2 regions of the Desulfobaculum sp. genome follow, and region 1 is predicted to be linked to the other one. Evidence: predicted binding sites of a transcription regulator. Region 1 holds the regulator's gene; the other holds the start of a gene.

Region 1 (12,682 bases):
CAGAAAATCAGGTCTGATGTCGCTACGCGTCTCAAGTGTGCAGTGCGTTTTTGGTCTACATACCGCGCTGTGCTGTAAGCCGCGCATCAGTCAGGAAAAGAGGCGCATTCTGTTATGAGGCGTTTTACAGAAAAACGTATATCGCCAAAGTGAACACGGTCTTCTCAACATCCTCCCAGAAAATTTTGACATTTCTCCTGCTCTGCCTCACATAAATGCACTATCCATACCAGCCCGCAACGATCGTCAGTGAATTTCCGCAGACAGCAGCCCTTCCCGAGGCTCGGCGCGACGTAGGGAGCGACACGGCAGGCAGACAGACCGTGGCTTCAGACGCGGGCGCAACATTCAGCCCTACGCAGAAGAGACTGCAAGCGAGACGTGTCGACACGCTGACACCTTCCACCTATCGGCCACATAACGGCATAACAAAAGACCCGGCAGGAAATTCCTGCCGGGTCTGATGCGTGCTCTATTCAGTCAGGCTGAAAGGACTGGGTTAGGCGAAAGCCTTGCCCTGGAAGTCCGGAACAACCTGCTTCTTGCGGGACATGCAGCCCTGCAGCCAGAAGGAACGATCGCCAGCGTCCACGCCGAAAGCCTTCTTGAAGACTTCCTTGTCGTCGGACACGAAGAGCATCTCGGTGCCTTCCTTCATGATGTCGGTGAGCATGAGCATCACGGTGTGATGGCCCTTCTCGTCCTTGACCTTCTGAATCTCTTCGTACAGGCCGTCCACGTAGGGCTTGAGGATGTCGAGGTCCACAACTTCCAGCTGGCCGATGCCAACGCCGTTGCCGGCCATGTCGAAGTCCTTGTAGTCGCGGAATACGAGGTCGCGCATGGGGGCACCATCGACGGCGCTCTTCACCTTGAACATTTCCATGCCGAGTTCGGTCACGTCGGAGATACCGGCGGCCTGAGCCATTTCTTCAACGGCCTTCTTGTCGGCGTCGGTGCAGGTGACGGACTTGAACATAACGGTGTCGGACAGGATGGCGCAAACCATGGCACCAGCGATGCTCTTGGGGATCTCGATGCCGTAGTAGTCGTACATGCCCTTGAGTGCGGTGCAGGTACAGCCAACGGGCCACACCCACATTTCCAGCGGATTCGGGGTAGCCAGGTCGCCCAGCTTGTGGTGGTCGGCCACGGCGACGACTTCGGCTTCGGCGATGTCGGCGGGCAGCTGCGTCAGCTCGGTGGTGTCGACGATGGCGACCTTCTGGCCAGCCACGGAGGTTACAACCTCAGGAGCGGTCAGACCGAACTTTTCCAGAACGAAAGCGGATTCGGGGGTAACCTCGCCCTGAGCGACGGGCTTGGCTTCCATGCCACGCTTGCTGAGCAGGTCGGCAAGGGCAATGGCGGCGACGATGGAGTCAGTATCAGGATTCATGTGACCGAGAACTAACATTGACAAATCCTCCTAACAATGGATTTAGCGCGAAAGCTTAGGCAAGTTGACGCTGTAAGTTTGTGCCAAATAGCACAAAGGTCTTGTCCTGCCAAGAGCCTACGCACTCAAAAAAAATGTATGGGAATCACGGGCCTTTTGGACCATTTCCCGCCAACCGGCGGCTCTGAGCCTACAAAAACTTTGCGCAAAAAGGAACAAGAAAAGCACGCCGCTTAAAAATATCGATAAACCGACAGATATCGGGCCCACAATCAAAAATCAACCCATTGACATAACAGAGTTTTTCAAAATCGCCCGCCCGTCCGCTCTCCCCTGCCAGACGCAAAAACGGCCCGCATGAGGGTACTCATACGGGCCGTTGGTCGCAGAAATTCTGCCGCAATTGGTCTGGGGGTTAAAACGTCCCCAGCGCCGCAAGCGCGGCAATGCCGCCGGCAAGGACAAAGATGAGGGCATAAGCCTTGGCGGAGCGCAGGGACAGCAGTGGCCCAATGGAGGCGGCAATCCACAAATGCCCCCACGTAACAGCGTCCGCGGGCAAATGCAGGAAGCCGCGCATCAGGAAGAAATTCACGATGACGATAAGCACCAGAACGCTGGCCTCAAAAAACGCAAACGACAAGACGCCCATCTGCATGATGGAGCGCCTGACAAGGCGACCCGGCGCGTAGTCGCTGGGGCTGGCGCTCAGGCCGACCTGCGCCTGCAAGCTATTGTAGGAGGCGTTCTGGAAGTTCCTGTGCAGGTACTCCACCCGCGCCGCTATCCACCCAAGGGGCAAGCTGAAGAGCAATGGGAACACCACCTCGGCGGGCGTGGTGAAGCCAAAAAAGTGCACCAAAGTGAGCGCGGCAAGGTTCGCCGCCGCGGCATTGGGAGGTATAAACGTCCCTGCGGGGATGAGGTCGAGCCAGAACAGCTCAAAAAATGCGGAAACACTGAGGGCGAGGGTCATATCGCCGGTGACAAGCCCCCAGATGAGGCCCTGCACCATGGGGCGTTCAATGATGCCGACAGTGACGGCAAAACGCCCGAGAGAGCTCAGGGCAAAAAAAAACCGACCGCCACAACCGTGGCAATGCTCGCAAGCGGAGTTCCTACCATGTTCGTCTCACATGCACGGGTTCCGTCGGCACGCAGCGGAAGTCGAGTTCCACGCCGGTGGACGAGAAATAGCCAAGACAGTCGTTGTCTTCCTCGGAAAGGGAAACGTGGGCGCACAGCTGCTGTTTGCCCGGTCCGTAATGCAGGTTGCCAAGGTTGAGCACCCCAAAGCCGAGGCCATCTTCATGGGCGCGGCGGGCGTCCTCGCACGAGGCGAAGAGGACCAACACATCGGGGTCCGGGTCCGGCCCGAACTTGGCATGCATAAACGCGGCGAGCCCCGCCACGTCCACAAAACACTTCTCCACCCCGTGTGGGATGGCAAGCCCCATAATTTCCTGCCGCAATGGGTCGTGGGCCACGTCGTCATTCGCCACGACAATCCAGCGCGACTTGGTGAAGGGGAGCCACGTTTCGATAATCTGACCATGGATCAGTCTGTTGTCCACGCGCACCCAATACATCTTAGCCTTCCGCGACCTTGCGCCGCAGAATTTCGCCTGCGACGACAATACCCTGACAGCCGGCGCTTGCGGCTTCGCTGGCAAGGCTTTTCAGTTTCATGGATCGGGTACCAAGCACTTTGAGCAGCATGGGCAGATTCACGCCGGTGATGACCTCCAGCGGCCCGGAGCCCATAAGGGACAGGCTGAGGTTGGTGGGAGTGCCACCAAACATGTCGGTCAGCATCAGTACGCCGGCGCCTGCATCGACGCGCTCCACGGCTTCGCGCAGGTTCTGGAGAATTTCGTCCATCTCCTGATCCACGCCCACACCGATGGCTTCGCAGTATTCCTGCTCGCCAAGGATGACCTCGGCGGCATTCAGCAAATGCTCGCCGTACTCCGCGTGGGTGACGATGACCACACCGACTGTCTTGGTTGTCTTTTCGCTCATGATACCCGCTAGCGCGCTACTTACGGCGCGAATGGAATTTCGTCCTTCACCCGCCTCATTCGAGGTCGAGATGCCTGTGCTCAAGAAATACGGAATACTCTGCCTGACGCAGAGAGTCAAAGACGGCTTCGGCCACGGCGACGGACCTGTGCCTGCCGCCGGTGCACCCAATGGCAACCGTCAGCCTGTACCGCCCTTCCCGCGCGTAGCACGGCAGGACATAGTGCAGGAAATCAAGCTGTTTCTCAAGGTATTCCCCGCCCTCTGGCGAGCGCAGGACAAAATCTGAAACCGCCTTGTCACGGCCCGTGAGGCTCCGCAGGGACTTTTCAAAATACGGATTCGGCAAAAAGCGCAGGTCAAAGACAAGGTCCGCGTCCGTTGGCACCCCGTGCTTAAAGCCAAAGGTCACCAAATACACGTGCAGGCCATAGCATTTGTCCTGCAGGAAATTCCATTTCTCCTGCAACGTGCGGCGCAGGTCGTGGATGGAATAATCCGAGGTGTCGATGACAAGCTCGGCCAAATCGCGCACCGGGGCGAGCAGGCGGCGCTCCTCCACAAGGGCGCGGTCCAGCCCAACGCCCTGCTCCAACGGATGCGGACGGCGGGTGGCCGCATACCTGCGGCGCAGGACATTCTCTCCCGCCTCAATGAACACCACGCGCGGCTCCACGCCGCTTTCGGCAAGGATGCCCCGTGTCTGTTCCCATTTGGCGGTAAAGTCCGAGTGACGCACGTCCAGCCCAAGGGTCAACCCTCGGTGGTACACCTCTTTCTGACGGCGAAACAGGTCCACGAATTCAGGGATGACATCCGGGGGCAACCCGTCCACGGAGACGAAGCCAAGGTCCTCAAAAACCTTCAGGGCAGTGGATTTGCCCGCTCCGGAAAGACCAGAGAGGATAATGACGGGAAAATCCGGCTCGGTGGCCGCTCCCGGCACGACAGATTCCATGCTTAGGCTCCCTTGATAAGGCGGACCAGTTCGTCCTTATCGCCAGCCTCCAAGAAGGCCGTGCGGAACTTCTCATCCTTGAGGGTACGGGAGATGTGGGCAAGGATGCGCAGGTGCATCCCGGCCACCTTTTCCGGCGCAAGCACAAGGAAGAAGATGTGGCAGGGCTTAAAATCCAGCGCATCAAAGTCAACGCCCTCGCGGCTTCTGGCGGCAACGACGACGATGTCGTCCAGCCCCTCCAGCTTGCCGTGGGGGATGGCGATGCCGTCGCCGATTCCAGTGGTGCCGAGGGATTCCCGTTCCAGCAGGACGTCCTTGGCCTGTTCAGGGTCAATGCCCTGCACATGCTGCGCAGCCCCGGCCACAAGTTCGGCCAGAACCGAAGACTTGGTTCTGGCCGAAAGTTCAGGGAATATCAAATCGCTATCGACAAAATCTCCGAGCTTCATTCGTACATCCCGGGATCAATGAGGCCGTACTCGCCGGTCTTGCGGCGGTAGATGACATTGACCCGTTCGGTTTCAGCGTTGCGGAACACGAGGAAATCATACTTGAAGGTGTCCAGCTGCATGGCGGCCTCGTCGGCCATCATGGGCTTGGGCGTGTAGGTATCGGCCTGCACGATGACAGGGCCGGATGCGGCGTCCATGTCCTCGGCGTCGAATCCGCCAAGGGCGGCGACGTCCTCCTGGCGCACGGTATCGCGCGCGCGGCGGCGGTCCTTGTCCTTTTCACGCATCTTGCGGACCTGTGCGGACATCTTGTCCAGCACAAGGTCGATGGAGGAGTACATGTCTTCCGATTCCTCAACGGCGGACATGTTCATATTGTCCCCGGCAAGCGAGACCTCCGCGATGTGGCGAAACTTCTCCACACTCAGGTTGATCTGCAACTCGGCATTGCCGGTATCGGCGTACTTGATCAGCTTTTCAAAGCGCTTGCGGGCATACTGCTTGAGATGGTCCGAAGGCTCGAAATTCTTAAAGGTCAAGCTGATGTTCATCGACGATCCTCCTTAACTGCTGGGGTTGGATCGAATACTCACCATAGAGGAAAGTGTACTTGCATTCAGCCTGAAAATAAAGGGTGTTGTCGCCGCTCCGCCCCTCCTAAAAGACCTGCTTGCGTTTGGAGGAGGACGGTATGCCGAGGGAGCTGCGATATTTGGCAACAGTTCGCCGTGCGATGTTGACCTGAAGCCGCCCTTTGAGGATCTCGGCGATTTTCTCGTCCGAAAGAGGCTTTTTGGTATCTTCCTTTCCGATGAGTTCCTTGATGTGTGCCTTCACGCTCTCGGAGCCGACCTGCGATCCGTCGTCCATACCGAGGGCGCTGTTGAAGAAAAATTTCAACTCGAACACGCCATGGGGCGTGGACACATACTTGCTGGTGGTAATGCGGCTGATGGTGGATTCGTGCATCTCGATGTCATCGGCCACATCCTTGAGGATAAGGGGCTTCAGACGGGTCACGCCATGCTCAAAGAACCCACGCTGAAAGCGCACAAGACTCTCCATAACCTTATAGAGGGTCCGCTGGCGCTGGTACAGGCTTTTCATCAGCCACTGGGCGGAACGCAGGCGCTCGTGCAGGTATTCCTTCTCCGGCGCGCCGCGCCCATCCTTCACGGAATCAAGATAGAAATCATTGACCGTCAGCTGCGGCAAACCGTCGTCATTGAGTACGATGACGAAGTCATCCTCGTACTTGTAGACGTGCACATCCGGGCTGACGTACTGCGCCTCGCCACTGCCAAAGGCAGCACCGGGCATGGGGTCGAGGGTTTGCAGAAAGTCGAGGTATTCCTTGAGGCCTTCAAGGGTGAGGCGGAACTTGCGCGCCAGCGGCTTGTAGCGGCGCTTTTCAAGGTCCTCCAGGTGGTCGCTGACGAGGGAGTGCAGGATGGGGTCGTCGTAGCCGTTGACCTCCAGCTGCACAAGCAGACACTCGCGCGGGTCGCGGGCGGCAACGCCCACGGGGTCCATGCGCTGGACGCGGTGCAGCGTTTCCTCCACGGCGTCTACGGAGCACTTGGCTTCCTCGGCGATTTCCTCAACGGTGCTTTGCAGGTAGCCCTGCGAGCCAAGGTTGCCGAGGATGACCTCTGCGATGTTCACCTGCTCCGGCGTCATGTCCGAGAGGCGGATCTGCCATTCCAGATGCCCTTCCAGCGATGGCTTGGACGAAAGGCGGGCCTCAAAGGACAAGCCCTCCTCCGGGATTTCCGCTTCACGCGCCGAGGACTGCCGCCCCGTGGAAGAGAACTCCCCGAGGTAGTTTTCCCAATCCGCGCCCTGCATCGCGTCCTGATCGCCAACGCCATCGGCCATGGCTTCGCCGTTGTCTACGGCTTCTGCCGACCGGGCGTCCTGCTCGGCCTCGGCCTTCTCCTGCGACGGCTCGACGGCGGCCTCCTCCAGAAGGGGATTCTCGAGGAGTTCCTGCTGGACCATGTCCACCAACTCCACGCGGGAGAGCTGCAGCAGCTTGATGGCCTGCTGCAACTGCGGTGTCATGACCAGTTGCTGAGAGAGCTTGAGTTGTTGTCGTAGTTCAAGTGCCATGTTGGCTTATGTCTTCTTGCGAAATGTTGGCGTTGCAGATTCCGTATCAGGCTGCCCCGTCAAAGGGGGCGGAAGTGCGACAGTGCCTACGGCATCTAAAAAAAATGGTGCTTGTGCGGACTTCGTTACCGACCGCACAAGCACCATGCCACATTCACAACAAGCTTGCAACCAAGACTGGCAAGGTTCTTGAATATAGGGATTTATATAGAATTTCCGGAAGGTTACAGGCAGAACGTCTCGCCAAGGTAGACCCGGCGAGCCTTAGGATCGGCACAAATTTCTTCCGGAGTGCCGCTCAGGATGATGCGGCCTTCGTAGACAAGGTAGGCCCTGTCGCAAATACGCAGGGTTTCGCGGACGTTATGGTCGGAAATGAGCACGCCAATGCCCTTCTCCTTCAGCCCGCGTACAATTCCTTGTATGTCATCCACGGCGATGGGGTCAATCCCCGCAAAAGGCTCATCCAGCAGCATGAATTTCGGATTCAGAATAAGCGCGCGGGCGATCTCGAGCCGCCTGCGCTCACCGCCGGAGAGGTGCATGGCCTTCTGGTCCGCAAGGCGCGTGATGCCAAGCTCGTCCAGCAGCTGGTCCGCGCGCCGCTTCTGCTCTGCGCTGTCCAGCCCGCTCTGCTCCAGAATAATCTCCAGATTCTGCCGCACGGACAGCTTTTTGAAGATGGAGCTTTCCTGCGGCAGGTAGCTCATGCCGAGGCGGGCGCGCTCGTGCAGGGGCAGCATGGTGATGGCCTCGTCGTCAAGGTGCACCGCGCCGCCGTTGGGCTTGATGATGCCCGCCAGCATGTAGAACGTGGTGGTCTTGCCCGCGCCGTTAGGGCCAAGCAGACCAACAACCTCGCCCTGCGCCACATTGACGGCGATATCCTGCACAACCTTGCGCTGCCCATAGATCTTGCACAGATCATTGGCTGAAAGGACACTCATGCTACTTGCCGCCCCCGTCAGCCGGGGTGAAGAAGATGGCTTCCACAGGTGCGTCGCCGCTTTCCACTTCGCTACGGTTATCCTTGAGCCACAGGCGGATAATCTTGCCGGCGATGCTATTTTCGCCATCCTTGAGCACGGGCTTGCCGGTGAGGGTCAACAGGCCTTCCTCGGCGGTGTACACGGCCTTGCGGCAGGTGCCGGTCTTGCCCTCGCGCCTCAGGCGCACGTTGCCGGTGGCGACAATTTTCCGGATGGTTCCGGGGGTATCCGGCGTATTGGACGGGGTGAGGTGCACCGTCATCTTGTCGGACCAGATTTGCATATCCGGCCGGGTGACGAGCACATCTCCCGTAAAGACGACGGTCTTGCCGCTTTCGTCGTAAACGGTTTTCTGAGAGGTGATTTTGGTCGGTACGGTATCGGCGGCCGCGGCAAATGCCAGCGAGGCCGCTACGAGCACACCCGCAAGGGCGAGTGCGGCGGTGCGTGCAAACGTCTTCAAGGCTACTTCTCCCTGCCCGGGGCGGCCATGCCGTCCATGACGGACTCCACGCCCCCGGTGGCGGTGATGACATTGGTGGAAAGATCATAGACGACTTCCGGCGCGCGGAGGGTCATGCCCTCGCGCACAATGCGGACATCCTCGCGTACGGTGATAATCCGCGCCTCGCCGTCATAGTTCAGACGCTTGGAATACACTGTGGTATCGCCACTTGTCACGACAACTTCGGGCCACAATTCCGCAGAACCCGTCGCCTGATCAACGCGCCCCTTGGGGGCAACGATATGCACAGGCTCGCGGCCCTCCTTGGTCCAGTCGATAACGGGAGCCTCAACCGTGATGCGGCCGTCCTGCTTTTCGTAGTCGGCGCTCTCGGCCTTGAGGGTCCACAGGGAGCCGTCACCGGCGCTGCGGGTGAGTTCCACGCCCTGCATGGCCATATCCACAGGCGGGGCGGTGATGGGCACATCATCCACGGATGCGCCGCTCCCACGCCAAATGATATAGGCCGCGCCAAGCATGGTCACAAGGACCAGCACCGCGACAAGGAGCATACGCGCTCTGTTCATCGCTGTTTCCACTCCGCCCACAGGATGTCCAGCTTGCCCTGCGCATCGAGGATAAAGCGGATGGCGTCGCGTACTGCGCCGTTGCCGCCGCGGCATTCACTGACCCACACGGCCATGTCGTGAATTTCGGGCTGGGCGTTTGCGACGGCCATGGGCAGGCCCACGTTGGCCAGCGGCCCGGCGTCCACCCAATCATCGCCGAGGTAGGCTACCTCGTCCATGGTAACGCCATGGGTATCGCAAATCTTCTGGAGCAGCGGAATCTTGGCCGTGTGGCCCGCGTAGTAGTCCTTGATGCCCAGTTCGCGCACGCGCTTTTCCACGGCTTTGGACTTGAGGCCCGTGATGACGGCCACCACAAGGCCTGCGCCCTGCGCCAGCTTCACGCCAAGGCCGTCCTGCACGTTGAAGCGCTTGGAGACGTGCCCGGATGCGTCGTAGTACAGACCGCCGTCGGTCAGCACGCCGTCCACGTCCAGCACCAGCACGCGCACGTTCTTCGCGCGTTCCTTGGCGGCGGCAGTCAGCTTAGCACTCATGGGGCAGCTTCCAGAGGTTGTCGAGGTCGCGGACAAGGGCGTCCAGCTTGGTCAGCGGCCACGAGTTGGGTCCGTCGCACAGCGCGGAATCCGGGTCGGGGTGCGTCTCAAGGAACACACCGTTTGCGCCAGCGGCAACAGCGGCGCGCGCCAGCATGGGCACGTATTCGCGCTGTCCACCGGAGCAGCCGCCCTGCCCGCCCGGAAGCTGGACCGAGTGCGTGGCATCGAACACCACGGGGCAGCCAAGGCTCTGCATAATCGCCAGCGAACGGAAGTCCACCACCAGATTATTGTAGCCAAAGCTGGCACCACGCTCGGTGAGCCAAATCTTGGAATTGCCTGTGGAGCGGACCTTTTCCACTACGGAACGCATGTCCCACGGGGCAAGGAACTGGCCCTTCTTCACGTTGATGATTTTGTCCGTCTTGGCGGCGGCCACCAGCAGGTCGGTCTGGCGGCAGAGGAAGGCGGGAATCTGCAGAACATCCGCCACCTCGGCCACGGCTTCGGCCTGCTCCGGGGAGTGGATGTCGGTGATGACGGGCAAGCCCGTCTCGGCCTTGACCTGCGCCAGCATTTCCAGCCCGCGCTCCATGCCGGGACCGCGGAAGCTGGTGACGGAGGTGCGGTTGGCCTTGTCGAAAGAGCTTTTAAAAATGGCCGCAATCCCAAGGTCCTTGGAGATTTCGGCCACTTTCCTGCCCGCTTGCAGGGCGATATCGAGGTCTTCCAGCGCGCACGGCCCTGCGATGAGGAACGGATGCGCGCACGAATGCGTGTAGAGTTCGGATGCAGTCATCATAAGCATACCCTTTTCTGCGGGGGAAGGAGGACGGGGCGCGGCGGGCGGAGTGCCGCAAGGGGCACCCAGCGCAGTGGCCCCGCTACAACCGGCGCACCGCACGCCTTCGCGCAGGTGGCGAAGGCGTGCGGGAGCGAGTCCGGTAAATGACTGGTCAAAGAGCTATTTGCCCTTTTTCTGGCCCTTGGCGGCCTTGATGAAGTCCCTGAACAGCGGATGGGGACGCATGGGATTGGACTGGAATTCCGGGTGGAACTGGCAGCCGAGGAACCACGGGTGATCCTTAACTTCCACAATCTCCATCAGCTCGCCGTCCGGAGAGGTACCGGAGAAGACGAGGCCGCTCTTCTGGAGCTTTTCCAGATAATCGTTGTTGAATTCGAAGCGGTGGCGGTGGCGCTCGCTGATGTTTTCCTCAGCGTAGGCCTTGCCTGCAAAAGTGCCCGGAACGAGCTTGCAGGGGTACGCGCCAAGGCGCATGGTGCCGCCCTTGTTGCTGCTTTCGTCGCGGCGCTCCACGCGGCCGCGCTGGAAGTCGTACCACTCCTTCATCAGGTAGATGACCGGATCCGGCGTGTTCTGGTCGAACTCCTCGGAGTTGGCGGCGTCGATGCCGGCAACGTTGCGGGCGTACTCGATAACAGCGCACTGCATGCCAAGACAGATGCCGAAGAACGGAATCTTCTTCTCACGGGCGTAGCGGATGGCCTTGATTTTGCCTTCCACACCGCGGGAGCCGAAGCCGCCGGGGACGAGGATGCCGTCCAGGCCCTTGAGCTTCTTTTTGGCGATGCTTTCGTCCGTGATTTCCTCGGAATTGATGTAGGTGAGGTTCACGGTCACATCGTTGGCGAAACCGCCGTGGATGAGGGCCTCATGCAGGCTCTTGTAGGCTTCCTTGAGGTCCACGTACTTGCCCACGATGCCGATGGTGACCTCTCCCTTGGGGTGGTCAATCTTCTCGGCCAGTCCGGACCACTGGGCGAGGTCCGGATTCTTGGCGGGCAGGCGCAGCATGATGGCGATCTTCTGATCAATGCCTTCCTCGTAGAAGGCCAGCGGCAGCTTGTAGATATTGTTGATGTCGCGGGCACAGAACACGGCGTCGGGGTCCACGTTGCAGAACAGCGCGATTTTGCCCTTGAGGTGTTCGTCCAGCGCCACTTCGCTGCGGCAGATCATGATGTCGGGCTGGATGCCGATGGAGCGGAGTTCCTTAACGGAGTGCTGCGTAGGCTTGGTCTTCACTTCACCGGCGGCGGCAAGGTACGGAACCAGCGTCAGGTGGATGTAGAGGCAGTTTTCCTTGCCAAGGTCAATACGCAGCTGGCGGATGGCTTCGAGGAACGGCAGGCCCTCGATGTCGCCGACGGTGCCGCCAATTTCAATGAGGGCAACGTCAAGGTCGTCGCTGGCAAGGCTCAGGACGGCGTTTTTGATTTCATCGGTGATGTGCGGAATCACCTGCACGGTGCCGCCAAGGTAATCGCCGCGGCGTTCCTTGGTGATGACCTTGTGGTAGATGCTGCCGGAGGTGTAGTTGTTCCTCTGGCTCATGGGCACGTCGATGAAGCGCTCGTAGTGGCCCATATCGAGGTCAGTTTCAGCACCGTCATTGGTGACGTAGACCTCGCCGTGCTGGAAGGGATTCATGGTGCCAGGATCGACGTTGATGTAAGGGTCGAGCTTCTGAATGGTGCACGTCAGCCCGCGTGCCTTGAGCAAAGCGCCGATGGAGGCAGCGGAAAGCCCCTTGCCGAGGGAAGACAATACGCCACCAGTGACAAAGATGAACTTGGTTTTCATTCGCCGGACCTGTCCTCTTTTTTGTCTTGAACTTAAGGGAGTTATCAAAAATACTTCCGGCAGTGACGCACGAAACGTTTGCACACGTGCTCCGTACCCCGCGAACATACATCAAATATCAACCCGCCGGAACATTTTCTGATCCCGGCGGGTCGATACGAGGCACTACTGCCGTAAAATCTCTAGCTCTACATATGTGCCCGATAATTGGGAGTCCATAATCAGTCTTTTTACGCTGTTGACGACACCTTTACGTGTCATTATGGTCCCACAGACCTTGGATACGCTAGTCGACGCCCTTGGCGGTGTCAAGACAACGGGAGGAATTTATGGCGGAGGTCAGAAGCCTCGTCATTACCGGCAACGGTACGAACTGTCATAAGGAATCGGCCCATGCGGCCGAGTTGGCGGGCGCGGACAGCGTCTCAACCGTGTACTTCTCTGACCTCATTGCCGGGCGCTGCCGGGTTGAGGACTACAACTTCCTGATCTTTCCCGGCGGCTTTCTGGATGGCGACGACCTCGGCGCCGCACAGGCCGGCGCACTGCGCTGGCAGTATGCCAC
Region 2 (6,828 bases), on a different contig from region 1:
AGCCAGTGCCACAGGCGCACGTGCAAGTCGTACACGTATTCGCTGTGCTTCGGGCCGGGCATGTTGCGGTGCTTCAGGCCGGTAACAATGCGCAGGCCGCCATGCAGCAGCACGCCAAACAGCGCGGCCAGCGCCAGCTTAAAGGCCCATGCGTCAAGGATGACGTTGCGCGTTGCGCCGATGACGTAGGAATCCTTGAACAGGCCGTCATTGATGAAGCCCAGCTGGTCCACCTCGGGCATAACCGAGGCCGACGCATCTGCGCCGGTGGTGTCCAGCTTCAGGAGCTTGGTCATCAGTTCGGTATCGTCGAACAGGCCCTTGCCAAGGAACTTCCCGGCCACGTCGCTGTCCGTCGGCGCCTCGTGCATACGCTCCACCAGTGCGGAGCTTGCGCTATGGCAGACGGTGCAGTCCTTGACGGACTCATCCTTGGGCAGGATGCGGTGCATGTCCGTGGTCTGCGCGGGGGTGTGGCACTCCACGCAGCGCACGGCCTTAAAGTGCGCGTCCTTATTGGGCAGGAAGTCATGCGACAGGTCCTGCTCCCAGACGTCCTTTCCGGACAGCTTCTTGTAGCCGGTCAGGTCGGTATGGCAGGCGAGGCAGGTGTAGTTGTCGAATCGAATCTGCGCCTGCGACGGCTTGGTTGCCGGATCGTTCTCCACCGTGTGGGCATCGTGACAGGAGGCGCAGGTGAACTTGTCGCCCAGCTTCTTCACGTGATGGCTTTCGGTAAAGGACGTCTTTATCTCGTTGAAATACTTGCCGTGGCAGTCCGCACAGTCCTTTGCGCCCTTGCCGGAGAGCTTGTGGGGAACAACCTTGAAGTCCTCCTTCGTTCCGGCGCCTTCGTGGCATTCGGTGCACGCCAGTCCACGGTGGGTGCTCTTGGCGAACCGCTCGGCGGGGACGTACAGATCCACCGAGGCTCCCCGCTCCGTGCGCGGAGCGAGGTCAATGTCACCGTGGCACTTCAGGCACTCGGCATTGGCCTCTTTGGCCGGCATCTGCCTGGCCGACAGCGGGGCGGCGGCGAGGAGGCAGAAGAGAAGGGGTAAAAGGACCCCTGCGGCTATTCTGCGCATTGGTTCTATCCTCTATGGTTTATTGGGCGACAGGTCTCTGCCGCAGCCCTATTTCTTGAAGTTCTCGTAGTGGAAGGGATGGCAGGTGTTGCAGTACACCGTGGATTCCTCGTGCTCCTTGTGGCACGTGGTGCAGGGTGCATCCGTTCCATAGTGGGGCGAATTGTGCGGATTGTGATCCAGCTTCGCCGTCAGCTGCGCCACCTGCTCGCGCGTGCCATGGCACTTCAGACAGTTTCTGTCGTCGGGCGCGGTGGAGGGGTTGTTGGCCCCGTGGCACAGTTCGCAGTTGGTCCCGTTCTGGTGGACCTTGCGGTGGTAGTCCTTGACGGTCTTGCGGCCCAGCTTGGTGTCAATCCAGAGCTGCATACGCTCCGCCGCACCGGGCTCGTGGGCGACCTTGGTCTCGGCGACCTTTTCCCCGGCGGCAAAGGACGGGGCGAACCAACCGCACATCGAGGCGGAAAGCACAAGGGCGCACATCACGGCTGTGTGCTTCTTCATGGTCGTATCCTGTGGCTGGTGTAGAAATTGACCGTGGCGGCCCGATTCCCGGGGGGGATGGGGCACGGAGCGCCACGGTCAACCGTTTCGTGATTCAGACTACCTGTCGTATTCCTTCAGGAAGTCGTGGGACGTCTGGATGTCGGGCGTAAAGGGGCGGTCCTTGTCGATGAAGGCCACATCCTTACGGTAGGCGCGGAACATGGCGCCAGTGCCACGACCCAGTTCAATATCGCTCTCGCGCTCGCGCAGGTCGATGGCCTGAGCGGCGTGGTACAGCTCAAGGCCGTAGATGTAGTACATGTTGTCCACAATGCGGGAGAGGCGGTCAGCCACACGCATGGAGTTGGTGGCGGTGTCCTCGATGTTGCCGGCCAGCGGGATGGTGTCCTGAGACACGGGGTTGGCCAGGGAGCGCACGTCGGCGTCCAGAGACACAAAGGGCTTGCCGATGGCGCCGAAGTTGATGGCAACGTCGTCGGCGGCCAGGAAGCGGGACAGATGCGTGAAGTGCGGGTCCACGAGGCGCAGGCAGCGCATGGCGGCGTTGCGGGACACGTGGGACAGGGCAATGCCCAGGTTCTGCATCTTCAGGACCACAGGCAACGGCTCAAAGTTGGAGGTGGGGAAGATAGCGCCCTTGATGTGGCCGGCGTCAAGGTAGTACTTGGCGACCTGCTCAGGGGTATCGGCGCTGGGCTCAATGCCCACGACAACGGCGGGGTTGTCGTCGGAGGAGTTGACCTGCACGTTCCACTTGGCTTCAGCGTCCTCAAGAGCTTCCATAGCAGCGCCAAAGGTGAAGGCGGTGGTACGGTAGCTCAGGGGGTCCTGCAGGGCGCGGCCCTTCATGGGCTGCCACACGTAGCTGCCTTCCAGCTCGTCGCGCATGACCTTGGAGGCCTTGGCAAAGCAAGAGAAGGGACGCACGTCGTTGACCTGCTTCAGGAAGGGCGCAACGTTGCCGTTGAGGCCTTCGAGGGACAGACCGAAGACAACGGGAGCCACCTTGAGGAACTGCTCGGCTTCGCTGAGGGCGAAGGCGGACTTGGCCATGGCCGGAGCGTTGGTGCTCAGGATGGCGAGGGCGTCCTTGCCGGAGGGCTCCAGAGCCTTGATGCCGGCCTTGGCGAGGGCCTCGGCGCCGGACATACGCTCACCCTGGAAGTCGGCCTTCCACTCGCCCATCATCACGAGGCCGATGTGGGGAGCGAGGGTGATGTCGCATTCGCCCACGGTGCCGCGGGAGGGCACAACGGGCAGCAGGTTCTTGTTCAGAAATTCCTTGTAGAGCTCGGCAACGTAGGGCTGGGCGCCGGTACGGCCGCAGAGCATGGTGTTCAGGCGGATGGCCATGGTGGCGCGCACCATGCGGGGCTCCATGTCGGGGCCAACGCCAGCGCTGTGAGCGCGCAGGGCGTTCACGTTGAACTGCTGGGACAGGCGCAGCACCTCGGGGGTGAGCACGCGCTTGCCGCTTTCATCCACGTGGAAGATGGACTTGTCTTTGTTCAGACCAACGCCAACGGTGAGGCCGTACACGGGGCGGCCTTCGGCGGCGAACGCCATGAGCAGCTCGCGGCTGTCCTTGACGCGCTTCATGGCGGTGGTGTCGATGGAGACCTGAGCGCGGCCTTCGGCAATGTCCACAAGCTGAGCGAGGTCCATATCGTGACCGTTCAGGGTCACAATCTTGTGGCTGGCCCATGCGGTGCAGGCCATAACCTGCATGGCGGCGAGGCAGATGACGGCTGCCACAAGCCTACGGGTAGCGGAAAAATGCATTGTTTCCTCCAGTTGAGCTCTTCTGATGTATGTCCAAACCATCGGCTTCCGGGTGACGGGAAAGTCAGGCCGGGGCGCTCCCTAGCTGACGACACTCCGCCATCAGCGCGCCCCGGTCGTTCCCAGGAAGACGAAAGATCTCTGCCTTGCTCAGCGCGGCCTTGCGTCCGGCCAAACGGCCGATGACCAAGGTCTCGGCAACGGCGCAGCTGCCCAGACGGCTTGCGCCGTGGGGACCGCCCGTTACCTCGCCGGCGGCGTACAGGCCCGGGATGGGCTGGCCGGAGCGCATGTGCATGACCTGCCCCTCGGTGTTAATCTCCACACCGCCCATGGTGTAGTGCACCTTGGGCCAGCAGCGAACGGCGTAGAACGGACCTTCGTCCAGCAGGACGGCGCGGCCCATAGGCTTGCCGAATTCCTTGTCCTCGCCGGTGCGCACGGCCTCGTTGTAGGTGGCAACCTGCTGCTTCAAGCCGTCAACGGGCATGCCGAAGTGCTTGGCCAGCTCCTCAACGGTGTCAAACTCCCACGCCACGCCGTACTTGAGGCAGGCCTTGAGGGTCTGCGCGCGGTCGGCGCCCTTGGCGTTACAGAACACCACGGGGTAGACGGGGTGCCCCTCGTCGTCGAGGCGGGTCATAACGGCTTCGGCTCTGGCCTTGCGGTCGGCCAGTTCGTTGACAAAGCGCTTGCCGGTGCGCACGTCCACCATGATGCCATTGGGGAACCCGGCGATGGTGTTGAACTGCGACACCATGCCAAAGCCCTTCTCGTCCGGGGAGGTCCACGGGCCGAGCTGGATCAGGTTAATCTGCACGGGAGCCGCGCCAACGCCGAACATGGCCTGCATGCCCTCGGACGTTGCGCCCGGATGGTTGGTGGAGTCGATGCGTCCGTCCAGATTGGGGTTCTGCATCATGCGGAAGCGGCGGTCCTGCGAGAAGCCGCCGGAGCACATGATTACGGCCTTGCGCGCGCGGAAACGGCGCAGTTCTCCGGTTTTCTCATCCGGGAACTCGTAGCGGTCACGCACGACGAGGCCCATCACGCCACCGTTTTCGTCCATGACAAAATCTTCCAGCTTACAGCGGCTGCGGAAGGCCACGCCCAGCTTTTCGGCGCTCTTCTTCAGGGGGCGGATGATGCCCGCGCCGGAGCTGATGGTGGTCTGCAGGGTACGCGGCACGCTGTGGCCGCCAAAGTGCTGCAGAAACGGCTTGTACTCCACGCCGTGCTCAAGGGTGAACTCGTAGGCGGGGCGCGTTCCGGCGGCGACAATCTTCAAAAGGCCCATGTGGTTCAGGCCGCGGCCAGCCTTGAGCATGTCCTGGACCATAAGGTCCACGGAGTCCTTGATGCCTTCCTTCTCCTGCAGGGGAGAACCGGCAACGGCAAACGCGCCGCCGTTGATGGCGGAGTTGCCGCCAAAGACGGGCATCTTATCCACGACAAGCACATCCGCTCCGGCCTTACGTGCCTCAAGGGCGGCGGCCATTCCGGCGAATCCGCTGCCGACAACGATTACGTCGTACTCCTTGTCCCACGCACTTACGGGCGTGCGGGATTTCTCCACGGGGACGTCCTTTTTTTCCTCTCCGGTCACGCAGCCCTGGAGCATTCCGGCGGCGAGGCCACCAGCCAGGACCGCCCCGGCGCGCAGCACGTCCCGGCGAGACTTGCGCGCACTCTGGGGTGCGGAGCGCTTCGTTTCGGTTTCTTTCATATCGAGTGAAAGCTCCTTGCTTGCGAAAACTTGCGTCGTGTCGACTCGTTCACGCCCGCCTCATGGCGAACGACCACGCCATAGAGGCAGAAAGCGTGCCAACGTTCACAATGAATAAATTCAGTGCGTTACACACGGCAGCACACAAAAAACGCGAAATATAGCGATTGACATGTGCGACATTTCGCACTAACCGCGATATTTCGCGTTTCATTCGTCACGGAGTCTCCATGAACACAAATGATTTTTTCCACCACGCCACAGTGCGCATCTGCGGCAGCCTCGACATCGAAAAAGCCCTCTACGACTGCTGGAAATACTTGCGCCAGCATATTCCGGCAGATGGTATGTACATTAACATGTTCCGCCCGGACGTAAAGGCAATTCGCTTCATCGCGCGGGCGGATGCGGGCGGCGGCAACCCCATGAACGAGCAGGTCGCCATCACCGACGACATGTGCCGCACCCTGCTGGAGCCGGATCGGCCACGAATCCGCATCCTTGCCGACCTGGACGACGACCCCGTCACCGGGCGCGTGGCCGGAACCATCTATCCGGTGGACACATCAATTCTGCTCATGCGCATGATGATTGAGGACCGCCACCTTGGCGTTGTGGGCCTGCACGCCCACGGGCGCGGGCGGTTCCACTCCGGGCACGGCACCCTGCTCAGCCTGCTGCACGAGCCCTTTGCCATTGCCACGGCAAACGCCCTGCGCCACCGCAAGCTCCTGCGCACCAACTCCCGCCTGACGCGGGAAAACCAGTTCCTGCGCGAACAGCTGTCCGAAAGCCGCAGCGGCGCGGTCATCGGGGACGAAGGCGGCCTGCAAACCGTGATGAAACGCGTGGCGCAGGTGGCGCCGCTGTCCAATACGGTGCTGCTGCTGGGCGAAACCGGCGTTGGCAAGGAGGTCATTGCCAGCGTCATCCATGCGCGTTCGCCGCGTCACGACGGCCCCTTTATTAAGGTCAACTGCGGCGCAATACCCGAATCCCTCATGGACTCCGAACTCTTCGGGCACGAGCGCGGCGCGTTTACCGGGGCAACCCACGCCAAGAAGGGCGTGTTTGAGCAAGCCCACGGCGGCACCCTGTTTTTGGATGAAATAGGCGAACTGCCGCAGAGCGTGCAGGTGCGCCTGCTGCGCGTTTTGCAGAACCATCAGGTGACGCGCGTTGGCGGCAGCATGCCGCGGGACGTAGACATCCGCATCGTCACCGCCACCCACCGCAATCTGCAAAAAATGGTGGAACTCGGCTCCTTCCGCGAGGACTTGTGGTTCCGCCTCAACGTCTTTCCCGTCACCATTCCGCCCCTGCGCGAGCGCCCGCAGGACATCCCGGATTTGGTGACGTGGTTCTCGGCGCGCGCCGCACGGCGCCTGAGCCTTAGCCGTGTGCCCGACGTCCCGCCCGAGGAAATGCAGCGCCTTATGGCCTACTCCTGGCCCGGCAACGTGCGCGAGCTGGAAAACTGTGTGGAACGCGCCATTATCCTCTCCGGCGGCGCCACCCTGCACTTCGACTGGCTGGCGCAGACGCCCCCGCGCCCCCAGCCCTGCCCGGACCCGCAGGACGCGCCCTTTACTCCGCGTACGCTGGACACCGTCATGGCCAACCACATCGCCGCAACGCTGGAGCAGACCAAGGGGAAAATCCATGGTCCCGGCGGCGCGGCGGAGCTCCTTGGCCTCAATCCCAGCACCCTGCGAAGCCGCATGA

Evidence for each region. The regulator sigma-54, encoded in region 1, starts transcription at its own class of promoters, with help from an activator protein. The targets are predictions, from matches to a motif close to CTGGCACGGNNNNTGCTT.
Region 2: ACY69P_RS11755 (flavocytochrome c) is a predicted target of sigma-54. The motif match lies at 5,188-5,205, and genes of this name have one in related genera.

The regions. Positions count from the first base shown of each region.
Region 1 is NZ_JBUDSW010000070.1:506-13,187, forward strand. Features, by position in the region: gene ACY69P_RS06450 (manganese-dependent inorganic pyrophosphatase) at 500-1,423, opposite strand; gene ACY69P_RS06455 (PTS sugar transporter subunit IIC) at 1,815-2,465, opposite strand; gene ACY69P_RS06460 (PTS sugar transporter subunit IIB) at 2,518-2,988, opposite strand; gene ACY69P_RS06465 (PTS sugar transporter subunit IIA) at 2,990-3,421, opposite strand; gene rapZ (RNase adapter RapZ) at 3,477-4,379, opposite strand; gene ACY69P_RS06475 (PTS sugar transporter subunit IIA) at 4,382-4,831, opposite strand; gene hpf (ribosome hibernation-promoting factor, HPF/YfiA family) at 4,828-5,385, opposite strand; gene rpoN (RNA polymerase factor sigma-54) at 5,492-6,946, opposite strand; gene lptB (LPS export ABC transporter ATP-binding protein) at 7,171-7,893, opposite strand; gene ACY69P_RS06495 (LptA/OstA family protein) at 7,895-8,398, opposite strand; gene lptC (LPS export ABC transporter periplasmic protein LptC) at 8,401-8,967, opposite strand; gene ACY69P_RS06505 (KdsC family phosphatase) at 8,964-9,506, opposite strand; gene kdsA (3-deoxy-8-phosphooctulonate synthase) at 9,496-10,308, opposite strand; gene ACY69P_RS06515 (CTP synthase) at 10,474-12,117, opposite strand; gene ACY69P_RS06520 (phosphoribosylformylglycinamidine synthase subunit PurQ) at 12,447-12,682, shown strand, end outside.
Region 2 is NZ_JBUDSW010000181.1:717-7,544, forward strand. Features, by position in the region: gene ACY69P_RS11740 (cytochrome b/b6 domain-containing protein) at 1-1,010, opposite strand, end outside; gene ACY69P_RS11745 (cytochrome c3 family protein) at 1,137-1,592, opposite strand; gene ACY69P_RS11750 (HAL/PAL/TAL family ammonia-lyase) at 1,692-3,377, opposite strand; gene ACY69P_RS11755 (flavocytochrome c) at 3,442-5,103, opposite strand; gene ACY69P_RS11760 (sigma 54-interacting transcriptional regulator) at 5,334-6,828, shown strand, end outside.